DNA from 2 places in the Enterobacter sp. fkY84-1 genome. Region 1 is predicted to be linked to the other one. Evidence: predicted binding sites of a transcription regulator. Region 1 holds the regulator's gene; the other holds the start of a gene.
What was found. Region 1 encodes PurR, which represses purine synthesis genes. Its sites were predicted from a motif close to CANGCAAACGTTTGCNTG; they were not measured.

Region 1 (7,657 bases):
CCGGAATAAACCCGACGGCCCAGGTACCGATGACGCTCAGCGCATAGAGCACCAGCAGCCATGGCAGCATCTGCTGACCTTCCCATTTTTGCAGCGCCGCGCGGCAGCCGTACCCGCCCACCAGGAACGCGATGGTCTGCGGAACATAGCTCAGACCGATGGCCGCCGGGCTGTAGCCCATATCGTGCAGAATAAACGGCGAGCCGGTGAGCCACGCGAAGAAGCTGGCCGAACAGGCGGCATAAATCAGGACATTCCCGCGATACGCTTTGGCGCTCAGAAGGGAGGTGAAGGTAATCGGCGTCGCGTCGGCATGCGCCTCTTTTTTATGCGCGGGCTTAAGGGCAAACGCCGGCAGCATCAGCACCAGCGTGATGGCAAACAGCGTGGCAAAAATGGCCTGCCAGTCAAAGTGCGCGAGGATCCAGCTGCCCAGCAGCGGAGCCAGGGCAGGGGAGAGGCCCACCAGCGGCATAATGGTGGCGAAAATACGGTTTGTGCGGTTAGCCGGGTAGTAGTCGGTCACCAGCGCCTGCCAGGTCACCGCCGCGGCACAGACGCCCACGGCCTGAACGAAGCGCAGTACCAGCAGCCAGGTAGCATCGCGCACCCACAGCATCCCCAGGCAGCCCACGGCAAAAATGGCCAGACCCAGCAGCAGTACCGGTTTACGGCCGAAGCGATCCGAGAGGGGTCCCCAGAGCAGTTGGGCGAAAGCAAAACCGGCAAGGAACAGGCTCAGGCTGGCGCTGATGGCCGCGGCAGGGGTTTGCAGGTCTTCCTGCATCGCGGCAAACGCGGGCAGGTACATGTCGGTGGCCAAAAAGCCCAGCACGCTTAAGCCGCCGAGCCAGACTAAAAATCCTTTCCTGGGTTGCATTCTTTTATTCTCCTGAGGAGGCAGGTGTACGTTGGCGCAGAGTGTAGGGAGTGCAAAGCGGCTTGTGAAACGCTAATATTTGGCGGGTGCATTCAAATTTTTTGCAGGCAGAAAATGTGGTCAGATTATTCGCTTGAAGTGGTCGATGCTGTTGCGCGTAACGGCAGCTTTAGCGGTGCAGCGCAGGAGTTGCACCGCGTCCCTTCGGCCATCAGCTACACGGTGCGTCAGCTTGAGGAGTGGCTGGCGGTTCCGCTGTTTGAACGGCGGCATCGCGACGTGGAATTAACGCCCGCCGGAGCATGGTTTTTGAAAGAAGGGCGTTCTGTTATCAAAAAAATGCAGATCACCCGCGAACAGTGTCAGCAGATCGCCAACGGCTGGCGGGGGCATCTCGCCATCGCGGTAGATAACATCGTGAAGCCGGAACGCACCCGACAAATGATCGTGGATTTCTATCGTCATTTCTCTGACGTCGAGCTACGGGTCTCGCAGGAGGTGTTCAACGGCGTCTGGGATGCGCTGGCGGACGGCAGGGCGGAGATGGCGATTGGCGCGACGCAGGCGATCCCGGTCGGGGGACGTTACGCCTTTCGCGACATGGGTATGCTGAGCTGGAAATGCGTGGTGGCCAGCGATCATCCTCTGGCAGCGATGGAAGGTCCGCTGAGCGACGATACGCTGCGCAACTGGCCGTCGCTGGTGCTGGAGGATACGTCCCGTTCATTGCCCAAGCGTATCACCTGGCTTCTGGATAACCAGCGGCGGGTGGTGGCTCCTGACTGGGAATCATCGGCGACGTGCCTCAGCGCCGGGCTGTGCGTCGCGATGGTGCCCGCTCATTTTGCGCGTCCGCGCATCGATACCGGAGAATGGGTTGAACTGACGCTGGAGAATCCTTTCCCGGACGCGGCCTGCTGCCTGACCTGGCAACAAAATGATGTCTCGCCCGCCATGGCCTGGCTGCTGGATTATCTGGGGGACAGCGAAACCCTAAACCGGGAATGGTTACGGGAGCCAGCGTAGCTGGCCCCGTCAAGGGATTAACGACGGTAGTCGCGGAACGGACCGTCCGCAACGGAACGGCGTTCAATCAGGCGCGGGTGAACTTCAATGGACTGCGACTCTTCGCGCTTGTTGACGATCCTGTCCAACAGCATATTGAAGGCCGTTTCGCCCAGCGAATCTTTTGGCTGGTGAATGGTTGTCAGCGCCGGGGTGAAAAAGCGCGCGTTACGCACGTTGTCATACCCGATCACGGAAATATCCTGCGGTACGCGCAGACCCAGCTCATCGGCGGCGCAGAGTGCGCCCATGGCCATGATGTCACCACCGCAGAAAACGGCGGTCGGGCGGTGCTGCTGGGAAACGATCTGCTGCATCGCGCGGTAGCCTGATTCCGGCTCAAAGTCGCCCTGCACGATCCAGTTTTCCGGCACGGTGATGAGCGCTTCTTCCATCGCTTTCATAAAACCGGCCAGACGGCCCGCGCCGGTGTTACGCTCCAGCGGACCGGGGATCACGCCAATCTCGCGGTGACCGCGTTCGATCAGGTAACGACCCGCCATGTAACCGCCTTCGAAGGCGTTGTCGATGACGGAGTCGGTGAAGTCCGCGCGCGCTTCACCCCAGTCCATGACCACCATGGGGATATGGCGATACTCTTCCAGCATCGACAGCACGGATTCCGGGTACTCGGAACACATGACCAGCAGGCCATCGACGCGCTTTTGCGCCATCATCGACAGGTAGGCGCGCTGTTTTTCTATGCTGTTCCACGCGTTGCCCAGAATCAGGGTATAGCCTTTCTGGAAGCAGTTCTTCTCTACCGCTTCTATGATCTCGGCAAAATAGGCCGCTTCACTGCTGGTCGCCAGCAATCCAATGGATTTGGTGTGATTAACCTTGAGGCTGCGCGCAACCGCACTTGGCGAATAGTGCAGCTCTTTGATTGCTGCCCAGACGGCGTTGCGCGTCTCTTCCGCCACAAAGCGGGTTTTGTTAATTACATGTGATACGGTTGTAGTGGAAACGTTTGCGCGTTTTGCTACGTCTTTAATTGTTGCCATTAAATGTCACTCCAGACCATATCCTAAACTCCTGAAAAACTTGAAGGTAAACGTTTGCCTTCTCTCACCCTTATCACGCAATCTTGAATTGCGGCACGCCGGGAAAACGACACGGGACGTCAGGAGGGGGTCAATGGCCGGTACGCTAATAAATTTAGCGTGGAATTTTGTCCTATCTTGATGAAAAGGGGAAGAGGTAAAGTGTTTATCAGCCTAAATCCAGGAAGATTTTTGACGTAAATTATGCAAAAATGAGCAGGCTCACTTTTCGTGGGGGGATTAAAAGGAGAAAAATTGATGAGTTCCGATCTGAAGTTTTCGCTGTTCACCACCGTGGTTGTGCTGGCTCTGATTGTCGCGGCGGGTCTGACGGCCGCGCTGCACTGATTTACGCGGAGGGAGAGCCTTCTCCCTCCCGCTCCCCCCGATTGTTACTCCTAAGGCAAAAATCTTTTGCCATTTTGTTAACTTCTCATTTTTTGTGATTGATGTCATGCTTTCCGCTTCTTTGTTCTGTGTCACCACATGACACGGCATCCGGAGTTGACGCATGAAAATCAATTTTCCCCTGCTGGCCCTGGCGATTGGCGCTTTTGGGATTGGCACCACTGAATTTTCCCCGATGGGGTTACTGCCCGTTATCGCCCGCGGCGTGGACGTCTCGATCCCTGCGGCCGGCATGTTAATCAGCGCCTACGCCATTGGCGTGATGGTGGGGGCGCCGCTGATGACGCTTCTTCTTTCACACCGCGCGCGCCGCAATGCGCTGATTTTCCTGATGGCGATTTTCACCCTCGGCAACGTGCTTTCGGCCATTTCGCCGGACTACACCACGTTGATGCTTTCGCGTATTCTGACCAGCCTTAACCACGGCGCGTTCTTTGGGCTGGGGTCGGTTGTGGCGGCAAGCGTGGTGCCGAAACACAAGCAGGCCAGCGCCGTAGCCACCATGTTTATGGGCCTGACCATCGCTAACATCGGCGGCGTTCCTGCGGCAACCTGGCTGGGCGAGGTCATTGGCTGGCGGATGTCCTTCCTGGCGACGGCCGGACTGGGCGTGGTCGCGATGGTGGCCTTGTTCTTCTCCCTGCCAAAGGGCAGCGCCGGAGAACGTCCGGAAGTGCGTAAGGAGCTGGCGGTGCTGATGCGCCCGCAGGTGCTCTCCGCGCTGCTGACCACCGTGCTGGGGGCAGGGGCGATGTTTACCCTCTACACCTATATTTCACCGGTGTTGCACGATATCACCCACGCAACGCCTCTCTTTGTGACCGCGATGCTGGTGCTGATTGGCGTGGGCTTCTCGATTGGCAACTATCTAGGCGGGAAATTTGCCGACCGTTCCGTGAGCGGAACGCTGAAGGGCTTCTTAACCCTGCTGATTGTTATCATGATCGCCATTCCGTGGCTGGCGCGTAACGAGTTTGGTGCCGCGATCGCAATGGTTGTCTGGGGGGCTGCAACGTTCGCGGTGGTGCCACCGCTGCAGATGCGCGTGATGCGTGTCGCGCATGAAGCGCCGGGCCTCTCATCCTCGGTCAATATTGGCGCCTTTAACCTGGGCAATGCGCTCGGTGCGGCGGCCGGTGGGGCCGTGATTTCCGGTGGGCTGGGGTACAGTTTTGTGCCGGTGATGGGGGCGATTATTGCCGCGCTCGGTCTGCTGCTGGTGATGATGTCGGGTCGTAAACAGCCAGAAGCAGCCTGCGCTGCGGAATAAACCAAAAACGCAGAAGGGCGAGCCCTTCTGCGTGTCTCTTACGCGGCGAAGTTCTTCGCCACAAAGTCCCAGTTAACCAGTGCCCAGAAGTGCTCCAGGTAGTTAGGGCGCGCGTTGCGGTAATCGATGTAGTAAGCGTGTTCCCATACGTCCACGGTCATCAGCGGCTTCGCGCTGGTGGTCAGCGGGGTGCCTGCGTTAGAGGTAGACACGATAGCCAGTTTGCCATCCGCCTCTTTCACCAGCCACGTCCAGCCTGAACCGAAGTTCTTGATGGCGGCATCGGTGAACTTCGCTTTGAATTCCGCGAAGCTGCCAAAGGCGGCGTTGATGGCGGTAGCCAGTTCACCGACAGGTTCGCCACCGGCGTTTGGCGCCAGGCAGTGCCAGTAGAAGGTGTGGTTCCACACCTGAGCGGCGTTGTTGAATACGCCACCCTCAGAACTGCGCACGATCTCTTCCAGCGTTTTGCCTTCAAAATCGGTGCCCTTGATCAGGTTATTGAGGTTGGTGACGTACGTCTGGTGATGCTTGCCGTAGTGATATTCCAGGGTTTCCGCAGAAATGTGCGGGGCCAGGGCGTCTTTTGCATACGGTAGTGCAGGTAATTCGAACGACATTGCTTCTCTCCTTATTGTATTTTGTGTTGCCAATAACCACACAGACAACAAGGACAGGATAGCAAATTGAAAGAGTATGCAAAAGAGGAACTTACCCTGCCACGGGTGTGGCAGGGTAGGGGTTAGCGAATGGTTTTCGGCGTCATCACGCGACGCGCGCCGACGTAATGGCGCACCCAGTAGTCTTCACTGAGCGAGGTGATCTGAATATCCTGGCCACTACGCGGTGACTGGATGAATTTTCCGTTGCCGACATAGACGCCAACGTGGTCAGCCGTCCCGCGACCCTGCGTGCGGAAGAAGACCAGATCGCCGTTCTCCAGCTCTCCTCGGTTGACCGGGGACGCGTCGCGCAGGTGGTACATCTCGTTGGCGGTGCGCGGAATGCGGAACTTGACCAGATCTTTATAGGCGTAATAGACGAGGCCGCTGCAGTCAAAACCGGTACGTGGCGAAGTCCCGCCCCAGTGATACGGTTTGCCAATCTGCCCCATCAGCTTGTTCATTGCGGTTTTTTGCGCTTTCTGGACGCGCACTTTATGCACTTCCGCTATTTTTGTGACCTTGGTGCATTTCGCCTTATGGCCTTTACGCGCGATGCATTTTTCAGTCACGAGGTTAGCGGCGGTTTGCGAAGCTTTACTTTTGGCGGTGTGGGCAGTGCGGGAAGAGGTGGTTTTCGTCTTGCTGGAAGCGGTTTTTTTAGTCTGTGTGGTTGTCTTTTTCTTGTCGTTCTTAGCGGTGGTTTTTTTCTTACGTTCTGTGGCTTTCACCAGATGGTTTTTTTGTACAGCAGAATGCCGCGCCTGCTGAGAGGCGTTTGCCACTGGCGTGAAGGTGAGTGAAGTAAACAGTAAAGCACAGAGCGTGATCGAGATTTTAGTTATCCGCGCCACTGGGCAGTCCCCTGATAAATGCAGGTCATCAATAATACCCGCGTGTGATTTACAAAGCCCGTCGATTCTAATCCATAAAAAGCCAGAAAGTTAATACCATTTTTCAATCTACGATCCTGTTTCGTTAGCAAGTGCAAAAAAATTCATCGTTCTGTCGTACATTTGCCCATTCCCTAAGCAAAACCCTGACTCACGCAGGGGTAAACACCATTTGCAATGCAACTTTTCATCACTCGGAGTAGAATGTCTATACGTGACAAAAATGTTATTTTCCGATGCCAGTCTGAACCGCTACAATGTCAGACGAATGCCGTAACAGAAGTTAAAGGAAGCAAGACATGAGCACCACTATTGAAAAAATCCAGCGCCAGATCGCTGAAAACCCGATTCTGCTGTATATGAAAGGTTCTCCAAAGCTGCCAAGCTGCGGCTTCTCCGCGCAAGCGGTTCAGGCGCTGTCTGCCTGTGGTGAGCGTTTTGCTTACGTTGATATCCTGCAGAACCCGGACATCCGCGCTGAGCTGCCTAAGTACGCGAACTGGCCGACCTTCCCACAGCTGTGGGTAGACGGTGAACTGGTTGGCGGCTGCGATATCCTGATTGAAATGTATCAGCGCGGCGAACTGCAGCAGCTGATCAAAGAAACCGCGGCGAAGTACAAAACGGAAGAGCCGGACGCAGAGTAACTTTCTGCGGAAATAAAAAAGCGACCTGCTATGTGGTCGCTTTTTTTTTGTCGGGTGGCGCTGTGCTTACCCGACCTACTATTGGCGCTCGGCCTCATCATCCATCGGCAGCGGCCAGCCACCCAGACGCTTCCAACGGTTGACGATCTCACAGAACAGCTCTGCGGTACGCTCCGTGTCATACAGCGCGGAGTGCGCCTGCGTGCCATCGAACGGAATGCCAGCCGTAATACAGGCCTTTGATAACACCGTTTGTCCCAGCGCCAGGCCGCTCAGCGCGGCGGTATCGAAGGTCACAAACGGGTGGAAGGGGTTGCGCTTGAGCGCGGCCCGCTCGGCGGCGGCCATGGTAAAGCTGTGATCGAAGGTGGCGTTATGAGCCACCATAATGGCGCGGCTGCAGTTGCTCTCCTTCATGCCTTTGCGCACCATTTTAAAAATGGCGTGCAGCGCATCATATTCACTGACGGCACCGCGCAGCGGGTTATGCGGATCGATACCGTTAAACGCCAGCGCTTCCGGCTGTAAGTTTGCCCCTTCGAAAGGTTCAACGTGGAAATGCAGCGTGGTGTCCGGTGTAAGCCAGCCCTGTTCATCCATCTTCAGCGTGATGGCGGCAATTTCGAGCAGCGCATCGGTTTTAGCGTTAAATCCGGCTGTTTCTACATCAATGACAACGGGATAAAAACCACGAAAACGGTCGCACAGACCGCTAAATTGAGCGTTATCGGACATCAGGGTCTCTTACATGGGGAAAAAGCAGAGCGCATTATGGCAAATTTTGCGGGG
Region 2 (7,657 bases), 1.9 Mb from region 1:
GCGAACTCCGTGGTGGCTTCCCCCACCTGAGGCGGCGTGGCAAGCTGGATGTCTTTTGGCACAATCTGGCCGATCAGTGCGTTTAATGAATCCGCGCCAACCGTCTTCAGCATCTCCTGCTGTTGCTGAGCATCCGGCCCAATGTGACGTTCAATGAAGGCGCCACGGTTTTCAAGCTGGCTTAAAGTCTGTGTCATGAGCGATGGTTCCTGAAACGTGCAGTGAATCGTAGTTATCTGTAACGCTGTTGCCCGGTGGCGCTAACGCTTACCGGGCCTACGTTGATCTCCAGGCCGGATAAGCGCAGCGCCATCCGGCACAACGTTATTCGTCTTCCAGTAGTGCTTCGTATGCGGTCGCATCCAGCAGCGCGGCAACCTGGGATTCGTCGCTGGCTTTGATCTTGAAGATCCAGCCGCCTTCATAAGGCTCGCTGTTGACCAGCTCAGGGGAGTCGCTCAGCGCGTCGTTGACCGCAACAATCTCACCGCTTACCGGTGCGTAGATGTCTGATGCCGCTTTTACGGACTCCGCCACGGCGCAGTCGTCGCCCGCGCTCACGGTCGTGCCCACGTCAGGCAGGTCAACAAACACCATGTCGCCCAGCAGCTCCTGCGCGTGCTCGGTGATCCCGACGGTGTAAGTGCCGTCCGCCTCTTTACGCAGCCACTCGTGTTCTTTGCTGTATTTCAGTTCTGCTGGCACATTGCTCATTGAAGTTCTCCTGATAAAAATAGTTAGGCGACCGGCTTACCGGCGCGAACAAAAATCGGTTTGGTCACGTTGACCGGCATTTCGCGGTTGCGGATTTGCACCACCGCCGTTTCGCCAATGCCCGCCGGCACGCGTGCCAGTGCAATACTGTAGCCCAGCGTCGGTGAGAAGGTTCCGCTGGTGATCACGCCTTCGCGAGGATTGCCGTCAGCATCGGTAAAACGTACAGGCAGCTCGCCGCGCAGTACGCCTTTTTCCTTCATCACCAGGCCAACCAGCTGTTCAGTGCCCTTCTCACGCTGCATCTCCAGCGCTTCACGGCCAATAAAGTCACGGTCAGCCGGTTCCCACGCGATGGTCCAGCCCATGTTGGCGGCCAGCGGAGAGACGCCTTCGTCCATCTCCTGACCGTAGAGGTTCATGCCCGCTTCCAGACGCAGCGTATCGCGCGCGCCCAGGCCCGCAGGCTTCACGCCCGCCTCCACCAGCGCACGCCAGAAATCAGCGGCCTTTTCGTTCGGCATCGCAATTTCGTAGCCCGCTTCACCGGTGTAGCCGGTGGTGGCGATAAACAGATCCCCCGCCTGCACGCCGAAGAACGGCTTCATGCCTTCGGTGGCTTTACGTTGCTCATCGTTGAACAGAGACGCGGCTTTCGCCTGCGCGTTAGGCCCCTGCACGGCGATCAGCGACAGGTCATCACGGACGGTGATGTCGATGGCATACGGTTCGGCGTGTTGGGTGATCCAGGAGAGGTCTTTTTCGCGGGTGGCGGAGTTTACAACGAGGCGGAAGAAATCTTCGGTGAAGTAGTAGACGATAAGGTCATCAATCACGCCGCCCGAGGCATTCAGCATGCCGGTATAGAGCGCTTTACCCGGCGTCTTCAGTTTGGCGACGTCGTTTGCCAGCAGATAACGCAAAAACTCCCGGGTGCGGCTACCGCGCAGATCGACAATCGTCATATGGGACACGTCGAACATACCGGCATCGGTGCGCACCGCGTGGTGCTCATCAATCTGCGAGCCGTAGTGCAGCGGCATCATCCAGCCGTGGAAGTCCACCATGCGGGCGCCGCACAACACGTGTTGTTCGTACAAAGGAGTCTGTTGAGCCATCTTGTCCTCGTTGAAAAATTCACCGTGAAACCCGGTATCGGCCCCGCGTTCGGGCACCGACGCAAACGTTCTCTTTTACCTGAACTTACCACCGAAACCGGCGGTTAACCATAAGGCAAAACAGGTCATCACATTAGCTTATGACCAAAAAACGCTGAAAAGCCTACAGAGTTATCCACTGGAAAAATGCGATTAACCCCGCACAAAATTAACAATGGTCTAACAGGATTTAGCACATGGTGATATTTCGTGCGGAAAAACGGGCCGAATTTCCGTAACGAGAAAAACACGACATTAGATTATCTAATGCGAAAAATGACGTGAAATTAGAATATTTCAAACGAGGGAATTTCCCCGGCGCAGAGGCCGGGAAAAGAAAGTGTGACAGGGGTCTACATTAACGCAGCCAGTCCGGGAGGTCGTTCAGACCCATCGCCTGACGGAGGAGTTGAGGTTTAACACCCGGAAGGGTGTCAGCAAGCTTAAGGCCGATGTCGCGCAGCAATTTCTTCGCCGGATTTGACCCGGCAAACAGCTCGCGGAAGCCCTGCATGCCCGCCAGCATCATCGCCGCGCTGTGCTTGCGGCTGCGCTCGTAGCGACGCAGGTAGAGATGCTGGCCGATATCTTTGCCTTCACGATGCAGGCGACGCAGCTCTTCTACCAGCTCCGCCGCGTCCATAAAGCCAAGGTTGACGCCCTGCCCGGCCAGCGGATGGATGGTATGCGCCGCATCCCCCACCAGCGCCAGACGGTGCGCCGCAAACTGGCGCGCGTAGCGGCCGGTTAACGGGAATACCTGACGCTCGCTTTCAAGCGTGCACAGGCCAAGGCGGTTATCAAAGGCCACGCACAGCGCCTGGTTAAAGGCCTCCGGCGTCGCCTCATGCATCTGCTGGGCTTTTTCCGGCACCAGGGACCAGACAATTGAGCACAGGTGCGGATCGGCAAGCGGCAGGAACGCCAGTATGCCATCGTTGTGGAAAATCTGGCGCGCCACGCCTCCGTGCGCCTCTTCGGTACGGATCGTCGCGACCAGAGCATGATGGCGGTAATCCCAGTACGTCAGCGGGATATCGGCTTTATTACGCAGCCAGGAGTTGGCACCGTCAGCACCGACCACCAGACGCGCGGTCAGCATGTCGCCACTCTGCAGGGTGATAAACGCCTCGTTTTCGCCCCACGCCACCTGCTGGATCTGCGCAGGCGCAATCAGCGTCACGTCGCCGCACTGCTGTGCTTTCTGCCAGAGCGCGTGGTGGATCACCGCGTTTTCAACGATGTGCCCCAGATGGCTATAGCCCATGCTTTCATCGTCAAAAGCAATATGACCAAAGCTGTCTTTATCCCACACTTCCATGCCGTGATAGCAGCTGGCGCGGTGCGCCACAATATCTGCCCAGACGCCAAGGTGCGTCAGCAGCTTTTCGCTGGCCGCATTGATCGCCGAGACGCGGAGTTCCGGCGGCGCATCCGGTGCAACGGGCTGAGGCTGCTTTTGCTCCAGCACCGCCACGCGCAGGCCGCTGCCCTGTAATCCGCAGGCCAATGCCAGTCCAACCATTCCGCCGCCAACGATGGCGACATCAACATTTTGCACGGTGATAACTCCTTAACGCGCGACCCAACCCAGGGTCCGCTGCGCCAGCACGTCACGTGCCGGAATGAATAATTCCATCGCCATCAGCCCAAGGTTGCGACCCGCAACCAGCGGTGCCCAGCGATTGGCAAAAAGATGGACCAGACCATCGGTCACACCGATGGTGGCCTCTTTATCCGCCTGTCGGCGCTTCTGGTAATGACTCAGCACCGAATACGCCCCACAGTCTTTTTGCTCGCCCCACGCCTGCGCCAGAGATTCGGCCAGGCTCATGACATCGCGTAAGCCAAGGTTGAAACCTTGCCCCGCGATAGGGTGCAGCGTCTGCGCGGCATTACCGACGAGCGCCAGACGATGGGAGATGGACTGAGACGCCGTAGTAAGCGAAAGCGGGTAGACCGTCCGCTTGCCGGCATGGGTAATACGCCCCAGCCGCCAGCCAAAGGCTTTCTGCAGCTCGGTACAAAAACGTTCGTCGGACCAGGCCTTCACCTCTTCAGCCTTATCCTGCGGATGGCACCAGACCAGGGAACAACGCCCGTCCGACATCGGCAGCATCGCCAGTGGGCCATGCTGCGTAAAGCGCTCAAACGCCCTGCCGTTGTGTTCTGCAGCCGTTGAGACGTTGGCGATAACCGCCACCTGCCCGTAAGGCTGCTGGCGCCACTCCACGCCACACTGGGTGCCGAGCGCCGAGCGCGAACCGTCTGCGGCGACCAGAAGTTGGCCATCCAGCACAGTGCCGTTTTCCAGCGTCACGCTAACCGACGCTTCACTGCGGCTTACGCTTGCCACGCGTGCCGGACAATGCAGCGTCACGCCCGGCGCATCCTGAAGCAGGCGGAACAGACGTAAACCCACATCGTGTAGTTCAACGACCTGACCCAGGGCATCAATCCGGTAATCCTGCGCGTCCAGCGTGACAAAGCCTGCATGTCCGCGATCGCTGACGTGAACGGTCCCGATCGCCGTAGCACGGTCGGCAATCGCCTGCCAGATCCCAATGCGGGAAAGCTGCTGGCAGGTGCCCTGCGCCAGCGCAATGGCGCGGGCATCAAAACCGGGGTGGTTCGACGCCTCTGGCGCAACGGCTTCTACCAGGTGCACCGGAAGCTGGCCCTGCGTCATATGCGAGATGGCCAGCGCCAGCGTGGCCCCGGTCATGCCGCCGCCCACGATAATCACGCTCATGCGCGTGCCGCTGCCATCAGCGCCTCGATATCGTCAGCGTTTTTCACGACGCTGGCGGTCAGGTTTTCGTTACCGGTTTCGGTAATCACGATGTCGTCTTCAATACGAATGCCAATCCCACGATACTCTTCAGGCACGTCGGCATCCGGCGCGATGTACAGGCCCGGCTCGACGGTCAGCACCATGCCCGGTTCAAGCACGCGCGAGCGTTCAGGGCCGTACGCGCCCACGTCGTGCACGTCCAGCCCCAGCCAGTGGCTCAGGCCGTGCATAAAGTACGGGCGGTGAGCATTCTCGGTAATCAGGGTGTCGACATCCCCTTTGAGGATCCCAAGCTTAACCAGCCCGTTAATCATGATGCGCACCACCTCACCGGTCACCTCCTGAATGGAGGTGCCTGGGCGATACAGCGTCAGCGCCGTCTCGAGAGATTCGAGAACGATGTCATAAATCGCCCGCTGCGCTGGCGAAAACTTGCCGTTCACCGGGAAGGTACGGGTGATGTCCCCCGCATAGCCCTGATATTCGCAACCGGCGTCAATCAGCACCAGATCGCCGTCGCGCAGCGCACTTTCGTTTTCGGTGTAGTGCAGAATGCAGCCGTTTTCCCCGCCGCCGACAATGGTGTTGTAGGAGGGATAGCGCGCGCCGTGGCGGTTAAATTCGTGGTGAATTTCGCCTTCCAGCTGGTATTCGAACATCCCGGGACGGCATTTCTCCATGGCGCGGGTGTGTGCCAGCGCGCTGATTTCGCCCGCGCGGCGCATCACATTTAGCTCTTCCTCAGACTTGAACAGGCGCATCTCATGCACCACCGGACGCCAGTCCGTCAGCGTGGCCGGTGCGGACAGGTTCTGGCGCGAGCCTTTGCGCAGCTTATCCAGCGCGGTGAAGACAATCTCATCGGCGTAGGCATATTCGCCCTGCGCGTGATAGAGCACGTCGAGGCCGTTAAGCAGCTGGTAGAGTTGCTGGTTGATTTCGCTAAACGCCAGCGCCCGGTCAACGCCCAGCTTCGCCGGCGCGGCCTCCTGGCCCAGGCGGCGGCCAAACCAGATTTCGGCCGTCAGGTCGCGCACGCGGTTGAAAATCACGCTGTGGTTGTGGGTGTCATTGCTTTTAATCAGCACCAGTACCGCTTCCGGCTCGTTAAAGCCGGTGAAGTACCAGAAATCGCTGCTCTGGCGATAGGGATATTCGCTGTCAGCGCTGCGCGTCACTTCAGGCGCAGCAAAAATTAGCGCGGCGCTGCCTGGCTGCATTTTCGCCAGCAGCGCCTGACGGCGGCGCGAATACTCTTGACTCGAGATAACCATGACACCCTCCTGTGCGTTATTTTTCTTAATGTAAGGTTGGCTTACGAACTTCCGGTGCGGTCGGCTGTGAGCGCGTAAAGTTGTCATGACACAGCAGTGCCGCCACGCGCACGTACTCGATGATCTCTTCGAGAGACATTTCCAGCTCTTCCTGGTCTTCGTCTTCATCGTAGCCAAGCTGGGCAATGTTGCGCAGGTCGTCGATCGCCTCACCCGCTTCGCCGGTTACTTTGTCCAGTTTAGGCTGCGTGACGCCCAGCCCCAGCAGATAGTGGTTTACCCAGCCGGCCAGCGCATCGGCGCGATCGAACACGCTGACGTCGTCGCCGTCAGGCAGATAAAGCTGAAAAAGGAAGCCATCGTCTTCCAGCGAATCGCTGATGGCGGCGTGCATTTTACGCAGCGCTTCCGCCAGCTCGTGACCAAACGCCAGCCCTTCATTCGTGAGGTCGTGGATCAGCGGCTGCCAGGAGCTGTCGCTGTTTCCGCCGCACAGCATGCCACTGATCAGACCGTGCATTTCGGCAGGGGTTAAACCGACTCCCTGCTGGTTCAGTAACTGGTTTAAATCCTTGTAACCAGGCATTTCGTTCTGTATAGACATGCGCATTCGTCATCATTGGGGGGAAGTTTCATGATATGCTACCACTTTGGACCCTGGTGATACCAGAAAAGGGCTTGTATCTTCACATCAGGGTAGCTATAGTGTCGCCCCTTCGCAGCCCCCGGGGCAGTAAGCGAAGGCAGCGCAGTCAATCAGCAGGAAGGTGGCATGTCTGCACAACCCGTCGATCTCCAGATTTTTGGCCGTTCACTGCGAGTGAATTGTCCGCCTGAACAAAGGGATGCTTTGAATCAGGCTGCGGACGATTTGAATCAGCGGTTGCAAGATCTAAAAGAACGCACTAGAGTCACAAATACTGAGCAGCTGGTTTTCATCGCCGCGTTGAACATCAGCTATGAACTGACTCAGGAAAAAGCGAAGACCCGCGACTACGCGGCAAGCATGGAGCAGCGCATTAAAATGCTCCAGCAGACCATAGAACAAGCATTGCTTGATCAAGGTCGCAATCCCGAAAGACCGGGACCCAAGTTTGAATAACACTTCTCAGTTGACTATGGTAGAGTAACTGTGAAGACAAAATTTCTCTGAGATGTTCGCAAGCGGGCCAGTCCCCTGAGCCGATATTTCATACCACAAGAATGTGGCGCTCCATGGTTGGTGAGCATGCTCGGTCCGTCCGAGAAGCCTTAAAACTATGACGACACATTCACCTTGAACCAAGGGTTCAAGGGTTACAGCCTGCGGCGGCATCTCGGAGATTCCCTCTCTTTTCTTCTACCGACTACCATGACTCAATTCCCTGAAGTTTCAGCTTCACGCCAGGACATTCGTCAGCTCATTCGTCAACGCCGTCGTGCGTTAACCCCAGAACAGCAAGCGCATTTTGCCCAGCAGGCCGCCGCCCGTATGATGGCGTATCCCCCTGTCGTGATGGCGCGCACGGTTGCCCTGTTTCTGTCGTTTGACGGCGAACTGGACACCCAACCGCTGATAGAGCAGCTCTGGCGCGCCGGGAAGAAGGTATACCTGCCGGTGCTGCACCCGTTCAGCGAAGGCAATCTGCTTTTTTTGCACTATCACCCGCACAGCGAGCTGGTGGTGAATCGTCTGAAAATCACCGAGCCGAAACTCGACGTGCGCGACGTGCTTCCGC

Region 2: a site for PurR is predicted at 1,891-1,908, ahead of gcvT (glycine cleavage system aminomethyltransferase GcvT). Genes of this name have one in related genera too.

What each region holds. Positions count from the first base shown of each region.
Region 1 is NZ_CP169393.1:1,969,676-1,977,332, forward strand. Features, by position in the region: gene punC (purine nucleoside transporter PunC) at 1-880, opposite strand, end outside; gene punR (DNA-binding transcriptional activator PunR) at 995-1,906, shown strand; gene purR (HTH-type transcriptional repressor PurR) at 1,924-2,949, opposite strand; gene cydH (cytochrome bd-I oxidase subunit CydH) at 3,247-3,336, shown strand; gene ACEPLT_RS09415 (MFS transporter) at 3,500-4,666, shown strand; gene sodB (superoxide dismutase [Fe]) at 4,705-5,286, opposite strand; gene ACEPLT_RS09425 (C40 family peptidase) at 5,409-6,182, opposite strand; gene grxD (monothiol glutaredoxin 4) at 6,521-6,868, shown strand; gene rnt (ribonuclease T) at 6,947-7,603, opposite strand.
Region 2 is NZ_CP169393.1:3,900,901-3,908,557, forward strand. Features, by position in the region: gene gcvP (aminomethyl-transferring glycine dehydrogenase) at 1-197, opposite strand, end outside; gene gcvH (glycine cleavage system protein GcvH) at 325-714, opposite strand; gene gcvT (glycine cleavage system aminomethyltransferase GcvT) at 738-1,832, opposite strand; gene ubiI (FAD-dependent 2-octaprenylphenol hydroxylase) at 2,230-3,432, opposite strand; gene ubiH (2-octaprenyl-6-methoxyphenyl hydroxylase) at 3,445-4,623, opposite strand; gene pepP (Xaa-Pro aminopeptidase) at 4,620-5,933, opposite strand; gene ACEPLT_RS18610 (YecA/YgfB family protein) at 5,965-6,543, opposite strand; gene zapA (cell division protein ZapA) at 6,712-7,041, shown strand; RNA gene ssrS (6S RNA) at 7,083-7,266, shown strand; gene ACEPLT_RS18625 (5-formyltetrahydrofolate cyclo-ligase) at 7,291-7,657, shown strand, end outside.